DNA from 3 places in the Solibacillus sp. FSL K6-4121 genome. Region 1 is predicted to be linked to each of the others. Evidence: riboswitches for the same ligand, from Rfam matches in the RefSeq annotation. Region 1 holds a riboswitch; each other region holds the start of a gene.
The links. Region 1 has a riboswitch for cobalamin ahead of MHH95_RS00680 (DUF4430 domain-containing protein). Riboswitches for the same ligand answer to the same signal wherever they lie in the genome.

Region 1 (5,728 bases):
GGGAAAAAAGGTGGGGAATTCTATACACCTCATGAAGTTAGTCAAATACTGGCGAAAATTGTCACGATCAATGCAGATGTTACTGGAGATCAATTCCGCGTATATGACCCTACAATGGGATCAGGTTCACTTCTTTTGACAGTTCAAAAAGAATTGCCAAATGGTGATGAAGAAGGAAGCGTTGATTTTTACGGCCAAGAGTTGAATACTACGACTTATAACTTAGCTCGCATGAACTTGATGATGCATGGTGTTAACTATCGAAATATGGAGTTGAATCGTGCAGACACACTTGATGCTGACTGGCCGTTTGCTGAAAAAGATGGCACACAAATTCCTTTGAAGTTCGACGCGGTCGTAGCTAACCCCCCATATTCTCAAAAATGGGATACAAAAGACGTTGACCGAGAAAAAGACTCACGTTTCAAGGGTTATGGTATAGCACCTGCATCTAAGGCAGATTATGCTTTTGTTCTTCATGGACTGTACCATTTAGATAAAGCTGGAACAATGGCTATTGTGTTGCCACATGGTGTACTCTTCCGTGGTGCGTCTGAAGGGAAAATCCGTAAGAATATCATCGACAACAATCTGTTAGATACAGTTATTGGATTGCCAGCTAATTTGTTCTATGGGGCAAGTATCCCCACATGTGTGCTAGTGTTCAAAGGTCGTGAAGCTCGAAAAAATAAAGATATTTTATTTATCGATGCTTCAAATGAGTTTGAAAAAGGCAAGAACCAAAACAAACTCTCTCCTGAAAATATCAACAAAATTATAGAAACTTACAGTAACCGCGTAGACGTTGAGAAATATGCTCACGTGGCATCTTTGGATGAAATCAAAGAAAATGATTACAATTTGAACATTCCACGTTATGTCGACATGTTTGAAGAAGAAGAAGTTATTCCACTTTCACAAGTGGCTCAAGAATTGAAGGAAGTTCAAGTAGATATTATGAATTCATATGAGAAATTGTTTGAGCTTATGAGTGAATTGAATGGAACAACTGACAAAGCTAAAAATGAACTTAGCAAATTTATTGATCTTTTAGAAAAATAATCATGTAAATTAATGATTCCAATAAACATCAAAACCTTTAAAAAACAGAGGTTTTGATGTTTTTACTATTTCAACGAAGAGTATTTAAAACACCACTAAAATAATTTAAAATTACAATGTAATTTATGAGCTTTTGATAACTGCATCATTAGCTGCTACTTGAGTGCTATTTGTGTATATGTCCATTGTTGTTTTAATGAAAGAATGACGTAAACGTTTTGAACTTTCTTTATACTAGCATTATCCTCAAATAGAAAAGAACAGTGTTTAGGGGGTTAAAAATTTTAGTTAACCAATGCTTCCAATATAAACTTTTCAGCAGTAAACAAAGCCTCTTCTTTAGTGGAGAAGATACCTGTTACGCCATTTATTATTTGATCTTCTACCTCAATAATATAATCCGCAGAATACTGTTGTTCCATATACTTTTTTAAAGTGATGGAGATGGTTACGTCTTCGTAATTAAAAACTTCAACGTCATAAACTTCGGCTTCATATGTACCTAATTCATAAATAATCGATTTTTCTAACCCAATCATGTAAATTCCTCCATTCAATAATAATATATTACACTTATAATTATATGGTAAATTATACAAGAAGACTATTAACTGTTTGATAATATCAATAAAATTTTCAGGCAATTTTAACTTTTTTCATCCAAATCTTAACTTTAGCAATCTTGACGGATAAGGGTGCTTATACAGGTACAGAGGGTATTGCCAATGTTACTGAAGCGAAAGAAAAGATTGTCCTAAATTCCATCAATATTTTAATGAAACGTGGTATTAAAGGGCTCTATATTTACGCAAGTGATGAAGCGCTGCGAGATAAATTGCTTTCATTTCAAAGAGAAGACATTTAAATGAATTGCTTGATTAGGGGTATTGAATGGGAGTTGGTCTCTTGTTTAATACCCTTTTTCCAATGCCTGTGAGGGGGGGAATCCTTAAAAATTAGCTCCTTTTCTTTATTCAAGTTACCTTTATTACGATATAAACTTGCTAATTATAAATAAAACGGACATATGTAACCGTCAAGTAAAATTAAACAGTTAAGTAATTCAAAAATTTCTTTTTTATAGTATTCTGAAAAAAGTACTATGCTAATCATATTTTTGTGTTAAAATAAATTCCAATTGAATATGTTTTGCAGAAATAGGTTGCTCTTAATTGAGCATAATAGGGAATTCGGTGTGAAACCGAAGCTGTATCCGCAACTGTAAGTGTAGAAGACTGTGTAAAATATGCCACTGTTAAATGAGGAAAAATGCCTCTAGTCAATGGGAAGGCTTGCACATGATACACGAGCCAGGAGACCTGACTTATTTTTATCGTATTAACTCTCTTCGGAATAAGGAGAATGTACGGCAAATAGATGAACGGGTATTTTTATATGCTTTTTTCTGTTTTCCGCCATTTCTCAATTTGAGGAATGGCTTTTTTTTTTGTATTGGGTTAATGGCAAAACATTATTCATGAAAAACTTTCAGGAGGTTTATTGCATGGATTTTTGGAAAAAGTGGTTGCATATAGCATTAACACTTGTTCTAATGGTATCACTTATAGCGCCAGCAACGGTAGATGCTGAGCAGGTAGAAAATTTAGAGAAACAAGTGGAACAAATTAGTGTGCAACTAGAAGTAAAAGGGTTAAAAGAAAATATTATTGCCAACTCCAATATATCCGTAACAAAGGGAGCAAGTGCACTTGAGGCGTTACAGCAAACATTAACAGCTGCAAATATCCCATTTGAAGTCGTGACTAGCGATTATGGCCCGTATGTAAAATCAATTAATAGTTTAGTATCGGGTTCATTAGGTCATTGGGATGGTTGGGGTTATTCGATTAACGGTGAATCACCTGAACTTGGTTTAGGAAGCTATGAACTTCAAGCAGATGATATAGTATCTGTTTATTATAGTTTATCGCCAATGTTAGAGGCACAGGCGTCTGAACAAGAGGGCGAGAAACTTGTTGAAGTGTCTGTAAAAGGGGATTTATTTACTGAACAGGCAGCAACATTAGAAAATTGGATAACGCCAGATGGTTTAACAATTACAAATATTACTAAGCAGGACGAACAACAATTAACATTAGCAATTGAAGCGGCACCTGGTACATATGAATTACAGCTACTAGCTCCTGCATTATTAAGTGCACAAGAGCAAAAAATTTCAGTAAAAGTTGTCGATTCAATTCAACCTGTAAATGACTTAAAAGTGAATTTCCGTGTTGAAGGCATTGCAGGTACAGTACTAAATGTAAAAGACTTTGAAATTAAAGGTAACGGTAAAATTAATGCTGCACAAGTAACACAGCAAATTTTAGATGCCCATAAAATTACGTATGACTACAGCGACTCAACGGGCTACTTTAAAAATATTGGTGTAGACGGTGAAAAAGGCCTAGGTGTAGGCAGTGGCTGGATGTACAAAGTAAATGGGGAATATCCAGATGTTTATGGAAAAGACGTTGAAATTAAAAATGGCGATACAATTGTCTGGGATTATATTAATGCATCTTCAGTTATAGAAAATTATGAATTCCCAGAGTACAACTTAATCATGTATTCAGGTGCTGAATCTGTCGATAAAATTACGTTTAATCCAATCATTGATATGCCAACAACGGTAGTGGCAGGTACAGACGTAAAAATTAAAGTGACAGGTAAATATAATACAGTATCTTACTTGTATGAGCATATTTCAGGACCACATATAACGGATTTAGCAGACGTAACTGTTGAATATAACGGAAAAAAATATGTTACAAATGCACAAGGTGAAGTAACGATTCCTGCAGTGGAAGTAGTAGAAGGAAATTATGAACTTCGCTTTACAAAAGATTTACCAGGTACTATTTTGACGGATAACGGCAATAAAGAACTTGCCTCGTTCCCTCGCATTATTCGTACGTATGAATCATTATTGGTTACACCAGATGAGCAACCAGCAGAAAACCGTAAAAAAGCGGAAGATGCATTAAAATTAGGCGCAACATACTTACAAGCAAATAAAGAAACTGTAACGGCACGTGTAAATGAATCACATAGCGCATTTTGGATGTTAACAGCGATGAAGGCAGCAAATGTCAATGCAGGCACATACGACTGGACAACTGCACCAACAACTGCAGGTACGTTCTTTACAACCCCGTTAGAAGCATCACAAAATGATACAAATAAGATTGCGGGCACAATTATTGCAGCAAAAGCATTAGGTTTAGATCCATTAAACATTAAAGGGCGCAATCAAGTAGCAGATTTATTAGCAATGCAAAAGGAAAACGGTCTGTTCTCGACAATTTGGGGTGAAGCATTCGCTTTAATCGCGTTAGAGCTAGCTAATGCAGAGTATGACCAACAAAAGCAGATCGAGGCTATTTTAGCTTTACAAAATAAAACAACAGGCTATTTTGGTGATAACGATGCAACAGGGTGGACATTATTTGCACTTTCACCATTTAAAGATGACCCAGCAGTAAAAGCAGCGATTGACAAAGCGGTAGCGGCTGTACATGCGAACTATCAAGCAAAAGGCTTCACAGATAACTCGAACTCAATGGCAGCGATTATTTCAGGTCTAGCAGCAGTGGGGGAAGATTTATTCTCAACAAAATGGTCTTATAAAAAAGGTGATGACTACGTAAATATCGTAGGTCACTTAGTAGATAACTATATTCTAAAAGATGGTGGCGTACTGTATAAGGCGTCGCAAACAAACTCGAATTTAATGGCATTAGAGCAAGTGTATATCGCTTTAGCGGATGCGTTAAATGGAAAATCAACATTTTATACAGTAGCAGAAAATGCAGTAACTCCAGCTCCAACACCAGAAAAACCTGATTCAGAAAAACCAGATTCAGAGAAACCTGATTCAGGGAAACCAGATCAAGGGAAACCAGGTACAGATGGCGGCGCAACGGCTCCACCAGTAATAACGAATAGTAAGGTAACGATGTCGATCACTGTATCTGCATCAGAAGTTGTTTTACCAAGTGAGCAGTTTGAAATTTTAGCAGATGAAACAGCATTTGATTTATTAAAACGTGTTACACAGGCAAAAAATATTGCGTTAAATGCACGACAAACATCAATGGGGATGTATGTTGCAGGTATTGCGGGCGTTAACGAGTTTGATCGTGGTAAATTAAGCGGCTGGATGTTCAGCGTTAACGGTGCATTCCCAGAAGTATCAGCAGATGTGTATCAATTAAAAGCAGGCGATGTTGTAAGTTGGGTCTACACATCTGATTTAGGTGAAGATGTAGGCGGGTCACCAGGTGGCGGTTCAGCAGGTGCAGGTGGCGGTTCAACAGGTGAAGGTTCAACAGTAACACCACCAACAACAGAAGAATCAGAGCAAACGGATGAAATCTTTACAACACAATTAACAGGTGCAGATTTAGCGGGGGAAAAAGAAGTAATCGTAACAACCCCAAAAGGTTTAGTACTAACAATTCCTGTTGAAAACGTAACACTTGCAGAGGGTGAAAAATTATCTGTAAAAGTTGAGGAACAAGATGGGAAAATTACATTTGCAATTCAGATTATGAATGAAAAAGGCGAAACAAAGCCATTCGCATTCTCATCAGGCTATGTGAAATTAACGTTCCTTGTTAATGCAGCAAATAAAGTAGCTGTAGCTAATGGCAATGTAAAGTCT
Region 2 (5,728 bases), 1.2 Mb from region 1:
TAGTTGCCGTTGTATTTGTTAAAGGGTCTTTAATTTGTTGGTCTGCCAATGCTTTTGTTTTCGCTTCTGTTGCCGTAATCATAGCTTGAATAAATGCTTCATCCGTTAGTTTACCATTAATAAAAACCCACGTATTAATAGTCCCGATATGCGGCTTATCTTCGCGTAAATAAGCTTTTGTGACATCTACACCATTTCCTACCCCTGCTGTTACCATAACACTAATTTCAACATTATCTTTTGAAAAATGCTGAATGGAAGCACACTTCGTTTTCACAGCTGTTAACATAACGACCGTATTTGTTGGTGAAAAGTGATTGTGTTGTAAAAATTGCTCTGTTTCTTCTTTTACATTGTATATATCATATTCCGGAGCAATCGCCCGGTTTAAAAATGTATCATACCAGCCTATTCCCGCATTATGTACTGCCGAAGAAATAACTTTTAATGGGGATGGAGAAATATACTTAACATACTCATCTGTTATTTTGAAATTATTTTTATTTATAGTCGATTGTTTTTGTTCTAATTCATTTGTTGGCATCATTGTTATTTGTGGCTTTGGTAGTTCAGGATGTGGATACGTCACCACACGCGCCTGGTAGACATCGGCAATTTGATCTTGCATGATGACTTCATGTGGCTCACCAAAAGCTCGTATTTCCCCATTTTCAATTAAAAGCAGTTCATCACAATATAGCGACGCCAAATTAATATCATGAAAAATTGATACAACCGTTAATCCATTAAGTTCGACTTGCATTCGAATCATATCTAAAATTTGCTTCTGGTGAGCAATGTCCAAATGATTTGTCGGCTCATCCAAAAGAAGCAGCTCCGAATCCTGAGCTAGTGCCTGTGCAATAAATACACGCTGTTGCTCACCACCTGAAAGAAACTCCAGATGTCGATTTCTATAATGCGAAACCCCGGTGCTTTCCATTGCACGATTTACAAGGTTTTCATCTTCCTCTGACCATGTGGAAAAAAAGCCCCTTTGATGTGGATATCTGCCCAGTGAAACAGCGTCATATACACTGTTCGTAAATACACTGGCGTTTAATTGAGGAAGAACAGCCATCTTTTTTGCCAATTGTTTATTATCGTAGCTATTAATCGGGCGATCTTCAATCAGGATTTCCCCCCGTGTAGGTTTTAAAACGCCACTGATCATTTTTAATAATGTCGATTTTCCACTACCGTTTGGACCAAGAATCCCGAGGATTTTACCTTTTTCCACGTGAAACGTCATATTTTTCACAATCTGTTTTCCGTCATAACCACCTGACAATTCGTTCACTTTTAACACTATGCAACAACCTTTCTACGTTGCTTAAAGAAAATATAGGCAAATACCGGTGCACCAATAAACGAAGTAATTACGCCAATTGGGAGTTCTACAGGTGAGATGATGGTCCGTGATACTAAGTCGCAAATGACGAGTAGACTCGCACCGTTTAAAAAGGATAATGTCAGTAAATGTCGATGATCGGCTCCAACTAATAGACGAATCATGTGCGGTACAACTAAACCGACAAAACCAATCGTACCGGATGCTGCTACAGCAGACCCTGTTAAAATGGAGCCACCTGCTAAAATCATATATTTACTGCGCTTCACATTTACCCCTAAGTATTGAGCACGTTCCTCTCCGTATATCATTGCATTCAGTTCACGGCGATTGAACCATATAATACTCGTACCGATAATCATGAATGGTAAAATCATATTTACATATGACCAGCCGCGCATCGATACACTCCCAAGCAGCCAACCAATAATCGCTCTAAGCTCTTCCCCCGTTAAAGCAACCATTAATGAGATACATGAACCTAAAAACGAGCTAAATATAATTCCTGTTAAAATTAACGTTTCCATTTTCATTGAACGATCCACAAGTCGGGCAAATGATAATACAATGACCATTGTACATGCGGCACCTGCCATGCTGAATACTGGTAATGTAAATGCCCCAAGAAACGGAATCGAGATACCTAAAAAAATTGTCATAACGGCTCCGACTGATGCACCTGATGAAATCCCTAACGTATAAGGATCGGCCAAAGGGTTTTTTAATAGCCCCTGGAAAGCCGCCCCTGCAATCGCCAGTGATGCACCAACGATTGCGGCTAAAATTACCCGTGGCATTCGAATTTTCCACAGTATACTGTAAGCTATCGGATCTGTCGTTTTATCCCATAATGTCGAAAGGGGGATATTAACCGTTCCAAATGATACTCCGATCCACAAGCTACAAAGAAGCAATGCAATGGAAGTAACATAAGCATATATATATTTTCTATTCTTTAAATACATCTGGATAAATTGCCTCACCTAGTGATTCAATACCTTCTACAATACGTGGACCTTGGCGACTCGTCGTATCCCCATCTACGACATGAACATTGCCATTTTTAATTGCATCCATTTCGTTATAGGCAGAGTTATTTACGATGCTTTCATAGTCGTTTTCATATGTTACGATCACTTCGTCCGGATTACTGTCAACAAATTGCTCAGAGCTATACATCGGCCACCCAAGCTCTTGTACTGCATTTTCTACATTTAATACTTCTAGCATTTCATTAATAAATGTCTCCTGTCCCGCTGCATATAAGTCCGGCTCTGTGCCCACTACGATAAACACAGATTTCTCTTCTAAATCAGCCACTTTAACTTCAATGTCTTGAATTCCTTTTTGTATGGATGCAATCATCTCTGTTGCCTCAGCGGTTTTCCCTGTTAATTGCCCAATTTGTTCAATAGTCGTATATGTTTCTTCAAATGTTGTAGTATTTTTCACTACAAATACAGGAATGCCAACTGATTCAAGTTGCGCAATACCTTCTTCGTTAAAGCTATAAAGACCTGATTCATGAGCTACTACTAGATCTGGCTGCAATGCAATCAATTGTTCCAAGTTAAATTCCATCCCACCAACTTTTTCTTTTGTCTGAACTTCTTCCGGGTAATTATCATTGTCAGATACCCCAATAATTTGTTCATTTAAGCCTAAGCCAAATAATATTTCTGTATTGGATGGAATAAGGGAAATAATGCGTTCAGGAGCTTTTTCCACTGTCACTTCTTTGTTTAAAGCATCCGTTACCGTTATAGGGAACTGTGCTTGTTCCTCAACAGTTTCTATCGATTGTTGAGCTGTATCTTTTTCTACTGCTGTTTCTTCAACCCCACACCCTGCAAGGAGCATAATGGAGATAATTCCTGTTGAAGAAAGTCGTTGCCAAGTTTTCATATGTAATTAATTCCTCCTAAAATTGTTCTAACCTGTAATTTTAAACAAAAATAAAAAGCCTCCTACAAACTAGGAAGCTTTATGAAAGCAAATAAATTCAAATAAAAAATTCATTTACCACATCCTATCCGCGTAGGCATTAATCGGGCATTATAAAGGCAGGTCTCCTGGCTTATGCATTAACGTTTATGAGCTGCCTTCCCGAAAATTTCAGTGGCATATAGCTCAAAACTAGCAATTACAGTGGCGGGACCGCATCGGATTTGAACCGATTTCCCTTTTACTTCTTACTTTAATTAGATATAGTAAGAACCTTTATAGTACATATTTAATTAATAATATTATTATAGCGGATATTTCATTAATTGTATGCAAAATTACCAAAGTTTCAGATAATTTGTTTATAATTCAGTTTCTGCGTATTAAATAACAGTTCATTCTTTTGTTTTTAAATTGTTTTCAATTGCTGTCTCTGCTAAACGCTTAATTGTAATGTCATCCATTGGTGGATTGTGTAAGCCTGCACGTACATCACGGTAATAGCGTTGAAGTGGGTTGGAACGTTGAAGGCTCTTTGCGCCAACTAAACGCATCGCTTTATCAACGACTTCAATCGCTGTATTTGTCACAACATGTTTAGCAATATTGATTTCGTTAACTAAGGTCGCCTTCTTCGTCGGGTCATTATACAGTCTTGCTACTCCATAAATAGTAAAACGAGCTTTTGTTAATGCTAAATCCATTTCTCCGATGAGCGTTTGAACATTCGGCAATTGTGCAATGGTCCCTTGAATACTATTTGGTGAATGGCTATTCGCAAAATCAACCGCATAATCACGTGCTGCCTGTGCAATCCCTAAATAAGTCGCTGGGATAAGCAGTAACCAGCCGTTCAACTTAAAGCCTGTTGTATAGTTTGGGATTTCCACTAAGTTCGTCTGATCAATACGTACATTGACGAGCACTAAATCATCGCTTCCCGTACCGCGCATTGATGCCACATCCCACGTGTTTTCGACCGATACTCCTTCAGCTGTTTTCGGAACAAGGAAAAACCCTAACTGATCCTCATCTTCAATCCATGCAGATACTAAAAAATAATCGAGATCCGGTGCACCGCTCGTATAGTTTTTACGCCCGTTAATTATATAATGTTCGCCATCACGTTTTGCGGAAGTCGCCGGACGCCCACCACGCACTGGACTTCCCATCGCAAACTCACTTACTGCACGATTTACTGTCGCACCATTTGCAATTTCTCCACCAAACCAATCAAGCTTTTGAGGATTCCAGTAACGGTTTTCAAAAATCTCGCCTACATTTTGAATTGTCCACGAAGCTGCCAACCCCGTACTTCCGCAATAGCTTGCCAACGTTTCATGTAGTAAAAGCGCATCATATACGGTGAAGCCATCTCCTCCGTATTCCTTTGGCAACGTTATTTTTGTATAGCCAATTTCGCGTAGCTTTTGGAAATTTTCAAATGGAAATGTCGCTTGCTCATCTGTTTGTTGAGCCAATTGTTTTATACTCTCTGAAATTGTTTCGAGCTTTTCCAACCATTGTCGCTGCTCGTCCGTTTCAATAAATAATTCCTTGCTCATGAAAAGCACCACCCTCGTCTGTTGTCTTACGTAGTTATTTCATCAAATTAATAGTACGTTTCAGAAATTTACAAGTCAATAGATATCCCTAGTTTCTTTGTAGGGATTTATTCACTTAATAAATAAGGGGGTAATTTCCAATTTAAAGTGGAACGGTGGCGGGAGAAAGGAGAACCTTTACAACAAAAGGTAGAAAGGCTCAGTTAAAAAGTAGAAACATCGCATTTCGAAAAAAAACACCCTATTTTCCGTTAATAGAAAATAGAGTGTCGTGAAATTTTGGATTACATTTTCTCAGGTGCACTTACGCCGATTAATTTCAACGCATTTGCCAATGTTGTTTTTACTGCTGTAATTAACGCTAAACGAGCTTGAGTTAGCTCTTTATTGTCTTGATTTAATACTTTTTCTGCATTGTAGAAGCTGTGGAATGCTGCTGATAAGTCTTGGATATAGTTTGCGATACGGTGCGGTGTGCGGTGTTTCGCTGCATCTGCCACGATTTGCGGGAATGCACCAACCTTTTTCAGAACATCTTCTTCTTTTTCTGCTACTAGTAAGTTTAGGTTTTCCAATGATGCCTCAAAACCTTGCTCGCTTGCTGCACGTAAAATAGATGAAATACGTGCATGCGCATACTGTGCATAATACACTGGGTTTTCATTTGATTGTGATACTGCTAAATCTAGGTCGAAGTCCATGTGTGAATCCCCTGCAGTTTTTACAAAGAAATAACGTACTGCATCAAGACCTACTTCTTCCACTAACTCACGCATTGTAACAGCATTACCTGTACGTTTACTCATTTTAAATTTCTCACCGTTTTTGTAAAGCTGAACCATTTGAATTACTTCCACTTCCAATGTTT
Region 3 (5,728 bases), on a different contig from region 1:
CTTGAGGCAGGTGTATTCAGAGGCAATCAGATTTCAAACCTGAAATTACCGAAACAGTTGAATTCAATTGGAGCTGAGGCTTTTGCTCATAATGAGCTTCGAAAATTAATTTTGCCTTCTACTGTCAAATCAATCGGGGATTTTGCTTTTATGTATAATCGGCTAGAAGAAGCAACACTGCCAACTTCTCTCCATACAATTGGTGATGGTACATTTGCGAACAATAAGCTAACTGTCTTAAAGGTACCGGGTGAAGTGAAGAACCTGCCCTTCAACGTAGTGATTGATAATCCGCTACAGGCTATCGTACTACAAGGATCTGCTACGAAAATTTTGTCGTATACGGCGACAAGTAGAAATTACCGAACTGATTACTATAAAGTGATGGAAAAAGTAGATCAATTATATACGGATAAGAATTTTACAGAAATTTGGTCGAATTGGGATACGGTCATTACTAAACCTACGACGTTATATGTGACTTGGAAGGGACAAGAGCGGGTTGTTTATGAAGGTGAAGCTGAGGCACCGGTTAATGACGAAAAAGAAAAAGACGATCCAAAAATCGAACAACCAGCAACGGATCAGCCTGCTCAATCAAGTCGTTCATTTTCAGATACAGAAAATTACTGGGCGAAGGATACAATTGCCGATTTTGTAGCAAAAGGAATTATTTCCGGATATCCCGACGGTACATTCCGCCCAAATGACCCGATGCAACGTAAGCATGTGGCAAGTATTTTAGAGAAGGTGTATGAATTAAAATCAAAATCAGCACCAGTGGATTTTAAAGATGTAACTGCGAATCATCCAAACTATGCGGCCATTTCCAAGCTGCAACAGGCGGGGGTTATTCACGGTGCAGATGGTTTATTTCGACCAAATGATACACTGACACGCGGTCAAATGGCAAAAATTTTGGTGCTTGCATCAAACTTTACGCCAGGTGGGCAAAAAACATTCCCTGACGTTCCACGTACCTACTGGGCGTATGACTATATTGCTGCACTTGCAGATCTTAATATTGTGGGGGGAAGTAACGGCCAATTTAATCCGAACGGCGCTGTTACACGCGGTCAATTTGTTGGGATGCTAGATAAGGCTTTGAAAGTAATGGAAAAATAAACAATTAGATATAAAAAGAAATCAGTCGTATTACGGCTGATTTTTGCTTTAAAAAATAAAATAATCAACGCCGCCTTGCAATAGCAAAAGCGGCAATAGAAAATTGATTATAAATTCCTCTAAATTACAAACCGACTAATTTCATTAATTTTTTATAACGTTTATCCCCAAGCACTTTGTGGATTTTCTTTTGAACTTCTTTTGGAATCCCGGTAATTGCCCAGCTAATATTTGCATGCTTCAAGACTTTCTGCAGCTTCTGTACTTCTTCAATCGTCAAATCAAGCCCTTGCTGTTTTGCAAAATTCTGCAGCTGGCGGTCATTCATTCTCTTAAGATTTTCAAACCATTGTAACATTTGGATAGTCATCATCCTTTCAAGTTTATTTCCTTTACATGAACCAAAAAGTCTATTATACTAACATGATGTAAATCGTAATGATTTTGAATTAGAAAGAAGCGAATGATATGAAAAAAATACTAATTGAATTGAAGGATGTTTCATTTCAATATGAATACACACAAGCATTGAAAAATATTTCTTTACGTGTTCATGAGGGCGACTTTTTGGCGTTAATGGGGCAAAATGGCTCTGGAAAATCGACACTTTTAAAATTAATTTTAGGTTTATTGAAGCCAATGTCTGGAGAAATTAAATTATTTGGCGAACAAGCGAACCATTTTAAACACCGCGAATGGATTGGCTATGTGTCGCAAAAGTCCAATGCCTTTAATTCCGGTTTCCCTGCAACCGTTGAAGAAGTTGTTAAAAGCGGTTTGGTTCAAAAAGTTGGATTATTTAAACGCTATCCAAAAGATGCAGACATTTTAGTAAAAGGTGCTTTAAAGGATGTCGGTATGGAAAAATATTTGAAGCGTAATATTGGGCAGCTTTCCGGTGGCCAACAGCAGCGCGTCTTTATCGCACGTGCTTTAGTGTCAGACCCTAAGCTCCTTATTTTAGATGAACCTACAGTAGGAATTGACCGCGAAAATGTGCAGGCATTCTATGATATGCTTGCACACTTGAATAAGCATCACAATATGACGATGATTTTAGTTACGCATGATGTTGATACAGTTTCGGATCGTGTCAGTCATGTAGCATGCCTAAATCAATCGATCCATTTCCACGGATATAAAAATGATTTTGATACAATTTCGGAAGAACAGATCGCTAGCTGGAATGGTCACTCTGTTCGAAAGATTCATTAAGGAGTAGACCGCCATTATGATAGAAGCAATATTAAACTATGAATTTTTACAAAATGCCTTTTTCTCGGGATTGATTATTGGCGTGATTGCACCACTTCTTGGTGTATTCATCGTTGTTCGTCGATTGTCATTAATAGCAGATGCATTATCGCATGTAACACTTGCCGGTATTGCCGGAAGTCTTTACTTAAGTCAGTCATTTGCAGGGCTAGCATTGCTAAACCCTATTTATCTAGGTATTGTGGCATCTGTAAGTGGCTCGATATTGATTGAGCGTTTACGTCGACTGTATAAACATTATGAAGAACTTGCAATTCCGATTATTATGTCAGGTGGTATCGGAATTAGCGCGATTTTAATTTCATTGGCAAGTGGCTTTAATACAGATCTGATGAGTTATTTATTCGGCTCAGTTTCCGCTGTATCGCGCCAGGATTTGTATGTAGTGATGGCGATTGCAGTCGTTGTCGTATTATTTTTAGTGCTGTTTTTTAAAGAGCTCTTTGTTTTATCGTTTGACGAAGAATATGCTAAAGCGAGTGGCTTACCTGCAAAGTGGATTCATCTGTTGTTTATGGTTGTCGTCGCATTAGTCATTGCCGCAAGTATGCGTATCGTAGGAATTCTACTTGTCTCAAGCCTAATGACATTACCGGTAGCTGCTGCAATGCGGTTGGCCCGTGGATTTAAAGAAGCCATTATTTTGGCCATTGTATTTGGAGAACTGGCAGTAATTATTGGATTGATTTCTGCATTTTACTTAAACTTAGCACCTGGTGGAACAATTGTTGTCACATCGATCATTATTTTATTGTTAGTTATATTTATTAAAAAAGTTGTGCTAAAAGTATCGATTAAATCGAAAGGGGAAGAAGTACTGTGAATGCAACGCGCGCGTGGGAAATATTAAAGGAAAACGGCTATAAAAAGACCGATAAACGAGAATTGATTTTGGATATGTTTGCAGCTACGGATAAATATTTGACTGCCCGTGATTTGCTGTCAGTATTGAAAAAGGATTTCCCTGGGATGAGCTTCGATACAATCTATCGCAACTTAGCAACTTTTGTTGAGCTTGATATTTTGGAAGAAACGGAATTAAACGGTGAGCGCAACTTCCGCATGCATTGTGAGTCAGACCACCATCATCATCATTTTATTTGCCGTGATTGCGGTAAAGTAAAAGAGCTGTCCGTCTGTCCAATGGAAATGCTTGGTGAAAAGTTGCCGGGGTATGCTGTAGAAGCGCATAAATTTGAGATTTACGGCAAATGTCCTGAATGTTTATAAAATTTAGTTTGCATAAAATTTTTTATATGCTAAAGTGATAAAGACAAATTGAATAGATTTGCAGGAAAAAGATGCATGATGCATAAATGGGAATTCGGTGTAAATCCGAAGCTATATCCGTAACTGTAAGCGTTGATGAAAATAAGTGTAATACCACTGCTAATATAGCGGGAAGGTACTTGTGAGTAAAGTGAAACGCAGAGCCAGGAGACCAATCTTTTTCTTATCGTAACATCCCTCTTCGGAATTAAAGAGAATGTACGGCAATCATTGATCGAATGAGCGTTTTGCACCCTTTTATTGATTTTTGAAGCCATCCATTTTCTTATGGGTGGCTTTTTTTCGTTCACTCAATAATTGCGAGGAGGTACTACTTGAAGTGAGGAGAACTTTATGAAAAAGGATATTCGTTATTCCTGCTATCCGTTTATGCGGGAAAAATCAAGCTGTGTGGACTACGAGATTCGGACCGATTCTTTAACAACGCGAATCGGCGTAGTATTTCCAACATTAGTTGATGATGTATTAGGTCAGATTGTGCTTGAAGATTTAAAGAAGATTCAACCATTAGCCTACCATGCCAATGGTTCGGTCCGCGGTAAATTAGCCATTACATCAGAAGATTTAAAATGGTTAAGCGATCGATACGATTTTTATGTAAGTGAAGTTGGGGAAACGATTCAGCAGTTTGTCCTGCCACAAGGAATCGAAAGTGCCGCAAGACTTCATATTTGCCGCAGCGAGGCGAAAAAGTCTTACAGAGCATTACATAAAGTAAGCGAAGAAAGAGAAGTGGATGAAATTCTGTTTGATTTTCTCGGGCTGCTTGCCAATGTATTTTTTGTCATGGCAGTCTATATGAATCAACAGCATCAGCAAGAGGAAATTCCATTTATCTCAAAATCCTATCCGACAAAAAAGAAAAAAGGGGTTACAACAAATGAAACTGAATAACAAATGGGTCGTTGCTTTAGCAGCAACGTTATTACTAGCAGCATGTGGATCTGATGAGGGAAAAACAGATAAGGACGTTAAAAATGAGGAGCAAGCTACAACCAAAAATGATGGCGCTCCTTATACAGTTGTCGATGACCGTGGTGTTGAGGTAACATTTGATGAAGTCCCGGAAACGATTATTTCACTACAGCCAAGCAATACAGAAATTTTGTTTGAACTGGGTGTTGGTGAGCAAATAATCGGTGCAACAGACTTTGATACATATCCGGAAGCAGCACAAAAAATTGAACGAGTTTCGACTTCTACGGTCATCAATGCAGAGCGAATTCTGGAGTTAGATCCGGATGTAGTTGTGGCATATACAATTGGGGAGGAAGCACAAATTGCTCAACTGGAAGATGCGGGTCTGAAAGTATTTGTTATTGCTTCTGCCACGACATTCGATGATGTTTACTCAGATATTATTCAGTTGTCAGAAGTAATGGGTATCGAAGAGAAAGGTGAAGAAGTTGTAGCCGATATTAAAGCACAAATTAAGACAGTACAAGAAAAAACAGCAACAATCGATACGAAGAAAAAAGTGTATTATGAAGTGTCCCCAGCTCCGGATCTTTGGACAACCGGCAACAGTACTTTCCAGCAAGAAATAATGGATTATGCGAATATCGAAAATATCTATGCTGATCAGACGAGTTGGATTAGTGTGACAGAAGAGGATGTTATTACTCGCAATCCTGAAATTATTATTTCACCTGCGACTTATATGGAAAATGCGGTTGAAGAAATTTTAGGACGTACAGGCTGGAATAAAATACAAGCAGTCAAGGAGCAGGCAGTTTACTTAGTGGACGGAGATATCATGTCACGTCCTGGACCGCGTATTGGTGAAGCCGTTGAAATTATGGCACAATCAGTATACCCAGAGCTGTTTAAATAGTTATAGAATAGAAGAACATGCCTTAGTTGGCATGTTTTTTTGAACTGGAAAGGAGGCATACGATTGATTTTTATAACAGGTGGTGTACGCAGCGGGAAAAGTGCTTTTGCAGAGAACTATGCGAGGCAGTTAGGCGAAAATAAGTTGCTTTACTATGTCGCTACGGGAGTATCATTTGATGATGAAATGAAAAAACGGATTGTC

Region 2: linked by a shared signal. The riboswitch ahead of MHH95_RS06935 (ABC transporter substrate-binding protein) and the one ahead of MHH95_RS00680 (DUF4430 domain-containing protein) in region 1 are both predicted to bind cobalamin.
Region 3: linked by a shared signal. The riboswitch ahead of MHH95_RS09630 (hypothetical protein) and the one ahead of MHH95_RS00680 (DUF4430 domain-containing protein) in region 1 are both predicted to bind cobalamin.

Annotation. Positions count from the first base shown of each region.
Region 1 covers NZ_JBBOCS010000001.1:113,634-119,361, reverse strand. Annotated here, with positions in the region: gene MHH95_RS00695 (type I restriction-modification system subunit M) at 1-1,062, shown strand, start outside; gene MHH95_RS00690 (hypothetical protein) at 1,347-1,601, opposite strand; gene MHH95_RS00685 (DNA/RNA helicase domain-containing protein) at 1,745-1,927, shown strand; cobalamin riboswitch at 2,206-2,403, shown strand; gene MHH95_RS00680 (DUF4430 domain-containing protein) at 2,567-5,728, shown strand, end outside.
Region 2 covers NZ_JBBOCS010000001.1:1,356,732-1,362,459, reverse strand. Annotated here, with positions in the region: gene MHH95_RS06945 (adenosylcobinamide amidohydrolase) at 1-1,309, opposite strand, end outside; gene MHH95_RS06940 (FecCD family ABC transporter permease) at 1,309-2,316, opposite strand; gene MHH95_RS06935 (ABC transporter substrate-binding protein) at 2,300-3,256, opposite strand; cobalamin riboswitch at 3,397-3,588, opposite strand; gene MHH95_RS06930 (acyl-CoA dehydrogenase family protein) at 3,691-4,860, opposite strand; gene argS (arginine--tRNA ligase) at 5,145-5,728, opposite strand, start outside.
Region 3 covers NZ_JBBOCS010000002.1:41,334-47,061, forward strand. Annotated here, with positions in the region: gene MHH95_RS09605 (leucine-rich repeat protein) at 1-1,125, shown strand, start outside; gene MHH95_RS09610 (isopropylmalate synthase) at 1,250-1,483, opposite strand; gene MHH95_RS09615 (metal ABC transporter ATP-binding protein) at 1,594-2,340, shown strand; gene MHH95_RS09620 (metal ABC transporter permease) at 2,357-3,223, shown strand; gene MHH95_RS09625 (Fur family transcriptional regulator) at 3,220-3,630, shown strand; cobalamin riboswitch at 3,683-3,864, shown strand; gene MHH95_RS09630 (hypothetical protein) at 4,024-4,584, shown strand; gene MHH95_RS09635 (ABC transporter substrate-binding protein) at 4,571-5,524, shown strand; gene MHH95_RS09640 (bifunctional adenosylcobinamide kinase/adenosylcobinamide-phosphate guanylyltransferase) at 5,588-5,728, shown strand, end outside.